One region of the Paenibacillus sp. FSL R5-0928 genome, then DNA from elsewhere that is predicted to be linked to it. Evidence: riboswitches for the same ligand, from Rfam matches in the RefSeq annotation. Region 1 holds a riboswitch; the other holds the start of a gene.

What was found. A riboswitch is a leader RNA that binds a small molecule or an ion and turns the genes downstream of it on or off. The one in region 1 is predicted to bind cyclic di-AMP.
Region 2: it holds a riboswitch for cyclic di-AMP, as region 1 does, so the genes downstream of both, MKZ16_RS26980 (TrkH family potassium uptake protein) here and MKZ16_RS17365 (APC family permease) in region 1, are expected to answer to the same signal.

Annotation. Positions count from the first base shown of each region.
Region 1 is NZ_CP150225.1:3,879,197-3,882,382, reverse strand. It holds gene MKZ16_RS17375 (DsbA family protein) at 62-778, shown strand; gene MKZ16_RS17370 (disulfide oxidoreductase) at 775-1,239, shown strand; cyclic di-AMP (ydaO/yuaA leader) riboswitch at 1,434-1,593, shown strand; gene MKZ16_RS17365 (APC family permease) at 1,718-3,186, shown strand, end outside.
Region 2 is NZ_CP150225.1:5,980,358-5,983,543, forward strand. It holds gene MKZ16_RS26975 (TrkA family potassium uptake protein) at 1-374, opposite strand, end outside; gene MKZ16_RS26980 (TrkH family potassium uptake protein) at 388-1,746, opposite strand; cyclic di-AMP (ydaO/yuaA leader) riboswitch at 1,811-1,986, opposite strand; gene MKZ16_RS26985 (CPBP family intramembrane glutamic endopeptidase) at 2,307-3,186, shown strand, end outside.

The sequences.
Region 1 (3,186 bases):
CCTAGAGGACAGAAAGGAATTCTCCTTGAGTAAACCTAAAAAAAGTCCAAATGTTCCCCAGTTGAGCAAACAAGAGAAACGACGGGTAGAACAGGAGCAACAGAAGCAGAAAACGAGAATTTTAGTTATTAGTTCAATAGCTGTAGTAGTTATCATTTTTGTTGGATTGTTTATGTTAGCTTCGAAAGATGCAGCAAAGAATGTCTCTACAGGAGAACCGGTAGAATTCAATTACAGTGAGCTACCTAGGATTGGTAATGAGGATGCACCTGTTAAGCTTGTTGAATTTGGCGATTTCAAATGTCCAGCTTGTTCCCAGTTTGCTGGCTCCATGAAACCGAAAATTGTTCAAGATTTTGTCAACGAGGGAAAAGCAGCTCTTTACTTTGTAAATATGGCTTTCGTTGGTCCTGACTCTGAGACAGCTTCACTAGCTGCATTGTCTGTATACCATCAGAATAAGGATGAATTCTGGAAGTTCTATGATGCTGTATATGCGCAGCAAGGGGATGAGAGCGACGAATGGGCCACTGAGGATTTCTTGATAAGCCTTGCTGAAAAAGAGAAATTAGCGATCGATTACGATCTGTTGCGTAAAGACATCCAAGAGAAAACTTATGCAGATGAGCTGAAGAAAGACATTCAGTTGGCAACTGACGCAGGCGTGACAACTACGCCTTCGCTCTACATTAATGGGGTGAAAACGGCTGAACCTTTCGATATTGAAGCGATTACATCTGAAATTAATACCGCCGCAAAAGCAGTGGAGGCAAAGTGACAAAATTCCTATCTTTTTGCAAGCGTAACTGCCTCTATCTGGCCTGGTTTGTCTCTTTGGTTGCTGTAGCTGGTAGCTTGTATTTAAGTGAAGTCTTGAAATATGAACCTTGTAAGCTTTGCTGGTTTCAGCGGATTTTTATGTATCCGCAGTTATTTTTGTTGGGAATTGCCACTTTCCGTGGAGATAAGCGCATCATTCCTTATGTGCTTCCATTAAGTTTGATTGGTGGCAGTATCTCAATCTATCATTATGCGGAACAGAAGATTCCAGCGTTAAGTAAAGTTCTACCTTGTACAATTGGTGTTCCTTGTAATAAAGATTACTTGAACTACTTCGGATTTATTACGATTCCTTTGTTAGCTTTAATCGCTTTTGCTCTAATTAGTCTCCTTCTTTGGTATGGACGTAAGGAAGAAGAAATGATTGAAGTAGATGCAGAGGAGAGCTTAGGATTTTAGTTTTCGCTTTGGAAGTTACAAAAAAGCTGAAAAGGTATTAAAATCACGGGCTAGAGGGATAATTGAAGATAATGAAAGAGAGCATCCAATAAGACGCTATATTTGAGCTTATTGGATGTTTTTTCATTCTTTTTTCATTTTTTTCAACGCTTTACTGTAGGCACTTTGTAGACTAATATTAGACCTTGTGAGAAGTTGAATATGCGCTGAATTTTCTTAGGAAAAACGGGGGAACCAAACTTGGCATTCATGCCAATGGGGTGAATCGGAACCGGGTCGAACAGACCTGTACCGTAGGGCTATAACCACAGCCCGAATCCGCCAGCTAACCTCGTAAGCAAGGTGGGAAAATGACCATGCATAAGCATGCGGATCATTTCCGTATGCTTATTTTTGTGTCTGCATTTATGAAATCCACCGATGAAAACAGCGCACGGAAATTCCGTTTCAGCTCCCAAAGAAAGGAACTGTATCCACCATGGTAAGCAAGGTAAAACGACTATTGATCGGACGTCCGATGAAGTCGAATGAACTCGATCATGAAAAGTTATCCAAGGTTAAAGCACTGGCTGTCCTGTCTTCTGATGCGCTCTCGTCTGTAGCCTACGGAACGGAACAAATACTGATTGTACTGGTGGCTGCCGGGTTTACTGCCATCTGGTATTCCCTGCCAATTGCATTAGCCGTATTGGGCCTGCTGGCCATCCTGATTTTATCCTATCGGCAGACGATTTTTGCTTATCCGCAAGGAGGCGGAGCTTATATCGTAGCCAAGAGCAATCTTGGTATTCCGACAGGGCTGCTCGCTGGGGGTTCATTATTGGTGGATTACATTCTTACCGTAGCGGTTAGTGCCTCGGCAGGGACGGATGCGATCACATCGGCTTTTCCAAGTCTTCATAATCATACTGTTCTCATCGCTGTATCTGTTATCGTTCTATTAACAATCATTAATCTTCGCGGAGTGACTGAATCGGCTTCGTTCATCGCAATTCCAGTGTATTTGTTTGTGGTTTCGATTGTTGTTCTGATTATCTCCGGTATCGTTAAATATGCAATGGGTGGCGCGCATGCGAATGTTCCTGAAATAGGCAGCGCCGTATCTAATGTAAGTTTGTTTCTACTATTAAAAGCGTTTAGCTCTGGTTGTTCAGCCCTAACGGGGGTTGAGGCCGTATCTAATGCGATCCCAAACTTTAAAGCACCGGCTGAGAAGAATGCAGCCAAGACGCTAATGATCATGGGACTTATCCTTGGCTTTATGTTTACCGGAATCACTGTGCTGGCGTATTGGTATGGTATTGTGCCAGATGAAAAGGCTACGGTTGTCTCTCAGATCGCTGAATCGACCTTTGGCCGTGGCGGATTGTACTTTTTCATTCAAGGGATTACAGCAGTGATTTTGTTCTTGGCAGCTAATACAGCATATTCAGCGTTTCCGCTGCTTGCCTTTATGTTTGCAAAAGATAAATATCTGCCACATGCATTTATGGTCCGTGGTGACCGCCTGGGCTTCTCAAATGGCATTATTTTTCTAGGAGTTATGTCTATCATACTTGTGGCTGCATTCCATGGGAATACGGAAGGTTTGATTCCACTTTATGCGGTAGGCGTGTTCATTCCTTTTACCTTATCCCAACTGGGGATGATGGTGCATTGGATCAAAACAAGACCTGCTGGATGGGTGAAAAGATTTGTTGTAAATACCATCGGTATGTTGACTACATTGACGATTACGCTTATATTTATCATTACTAAATTCTCGAGCGTATGGATGGCATTCATTTTCTTACCTGCTGTAATGTTCGTGTTCCACCGTATTCATAAGCACTATTTGAACACTGCGGATCAACTGCGTATATGTCCGGCTACTGATAAACCTATAATTAAAGGAAGTACTGTAGTTGTTCCTGTTGCAGGGGTTACACGTGCCGTATTACATTCCAT
Region 2 (3,186 bases), 2.1 Mb from region 1:
ATATCCCGCTCCGGAAAAATAACCCGATCAACCCCCAGCCGCGACAGAGCGCGGCCATGAAGGATGGAGATTGCCTTAGCCACCACTTGCTTAACTCCAATCTCCTTCAACAAAATGGCCGCCAGAATGCTTCTCTCCATATTGTCACCAATCGCAACAATCCCACAATCAAAGTTCCGTACACCAAGCGAGCGCATAATTCCCTCATCTGTAGCATCTGCTACTACCGTATGCGTCAGTTGATCGCTCATTTCCTCCACGCGTTCTTCATGGTGGTCAATGCCGAGCACCTCGTAGCCCATTTCCATCAGCTCAAGCGCCAGGCTTGAACCGAAGCGACCTAAGCCGATTACTACAAATTGCTGTGCTTTCATTTCTAATTAACTCCTATCCAATAATTATTTTACCTTCAGGATACTTATACAGTGGTTTACCCTGTTTGGGACCGAGTGCATACGCCAAGGTTAGTGGACCTAGCCGACCTGCAAACATCGTCAGACAGAGTAGAATCTTACCGATCGCTGACAGTTCCGGAGTTAGCCCCATAGTCAGTCCTACCGTAGCAAAGGCGGAGGTCGTCTCAAACAAGATTGCCAAGAAATTACTGTCTTCAGTTGTGGAGAGTATCATCGACACAGAGGCAATTAACAACAAAGCCAGCAGTGTGATCGTTAATGCCTTGTAGATGCGCTCTTGAGCCAGCCGATAACGGAACAACACAACATCTTCCCGTCCACGCAGCATAGCAATAACAGCACCAATCATCATCGTAAAGGTTGTTGTCTTGATCCCGCCGCCCGTTGAGCCTGGAGAAGCACCAATAAACATAAGAATCACTATAAAAAATTGTGTAGCCTGCCGAAGTCCAGCAATATCTACTGTGTTCGCGCCAGCCGTACGGGGAGATACGGATTGAAAGAAGGCCGATAATATTTTACCGCCAAAATTCAGTGAACCCAGGGTACGAGTGTTAGTAAACTCGAATATAAAAATAACCAAAGCTCCGATCAGAATCAGCCCTGTACTGGTGGACAGGACAACTTTACTATGTAGAGACAGCCTGCGGGTTACCCGAAACTCCACCAGATCTGACATTACAATAAAACCAATCCCGCCGGAGACAATCAGAAACATCACAATAATATTCACAAGCGGATCATAAACATAATCAGTTAAACTGCGAAAATCCCCAAAAATATCGAACCCCGCATTATTAAACATAGACACCGCATGAAATATGCCATAATAAATCGCTTTTCCCAACGGCATATCAAAAGCCCAGCGAATAGACAGCAGCAAAGCGGCACAGCCTTCTATGACAAGAGAATATATAAGGACTCTCCGGATCAGTCGCACAATTCCTTCCATAGAGCCTTGATTCATGGCTTCCTGTAGGATTAGCCTGTCCCGCAAAGATATTTTACGCTTTAACACCAGTGAAAATAGAGTGGCCATGGTCATAAACCCTAAGCCGCCGATCTGGATTAGGATCATAATTACGGTTTTCCCAAAAATCGTGAACGAAGTTCCGGTATCCAGCACAACAAGCCCTGTTACACAGGTTGCCGAAGTTGAAGTAAATAATGCATCAATAAATTCCACGGAATTCCCGCTTGTGCTTGAAATGGGCAACATAAGCAGCAAGGCCCCTATCAGAATAATCGATGCAAAACCAAGCACCAGTATCTGCGGCGGCGAGAGCTTCAGAAACTTAAATTCAGAAATCCTGCGAAACTGTGAAGCCACTATGCTCACCTTCTTATCAAAAATTCCAACAAAAAAAGCACTGGAAAACCAATGCTAACTTGGTTCCTGCAGTAAATTAGCCTACGAGGTTAGCTGACGGATTCGGACTGTGCAGGCTGCCCTATTCGTTCCCAGAACGAAATTCACCCCTGATGAAAGTGCCATTTATCTTGTATACTCCACTTTTCATCACTTCTTATGGTTCCCCCGTTTTCACCAGAAATTCGGCTACTATACAATTGCATACAAATTATATACGTTATTTAGTGAATTCACAAAGACACAATTAATGCTCATTCACATGAAAAAATGCGGTTTAAAGAGACTGCATCAAAAGGAGTACCTTTTCTCATCACTTTTCCGTGTTTTCCCTGCAATTACACCGATTCTCACCATTCGTACACAAATGAACACGATAAAATTCATGGTATAAATTCACATGACTATTCTATACTATCTCTATTACCCATAAAAAGAACATATAATGTTTTTTGTAACCAGCCAGGCACTAATACTATAATGGAACATAATATTGTCAGTACATAACAAGGAGGCGTTACATGAATCCCGTCGGCCAGCCCATACAGCAACGTGCCCTCTCCAAGAGGCTCATCATCTCGGGCATTATCGGTCTTATTCTATTTATTATGTTTCAGATTTCCCCTTCACTGCTTAGTAGCCCTACAGGTGAAGATACCACCGTCATTAGCAAGGCAGAAGCCCGTGACCAAGCCATATTATTTGCAGAACATAAGCTCAACTACACCGAAGCACCAAACGATCAATGGAATGTACTTTACGAGACGGACTCTTCCTTTTATGGTTATATGTCTCGCGAGAAGCTTGTGGAGGACTACACCAAGAAAAAATTGGATCAAAAATATCCTTTTGATGTCTTTCGTGCAACGCTTACTCCTTCAGCGGAGCAAGAGCCGCAAATCATCGTTGACCTCAATATGTATAACGGTAAGATTGTCGCTTTCTCAAAGGCTGCAAAAGTTGCCTCCGAAGAGGGGTCAGGCATCGCTTCCGTTGGTGCAAAAGAGGACAAGGGAGCTGACCTCACTCTAGCGCAGAAGGAGAATCTTGCTCGTCCTTGGCTTCAGGAATGGGAAGTAAATCCTGCCAAGCTACAAATTGAATCGAATACAGGAAGCCATGGGCTAGTGTATACGGATAGTACTGTTCAGGTCGGCGAATCCTTATTGCACTATTATTTTGATTTCAGTGGAGAGCAGGTATCCAGCTTTAATGCCGGATTCACTGCACCAGCTTGGCATACCTCCTACGTACAAGGACAGACCTCTTTAGCGGAAAAGCTAACATTATTCGGTTACGGTATACCCACACTGATTTTAGGAATTCTGGCACTCGTCTACAGTATTCTTAGAAGAGAGCATACTTCCTTTAAACGTGGAGTATTCCTAAGCTCAGCCTATT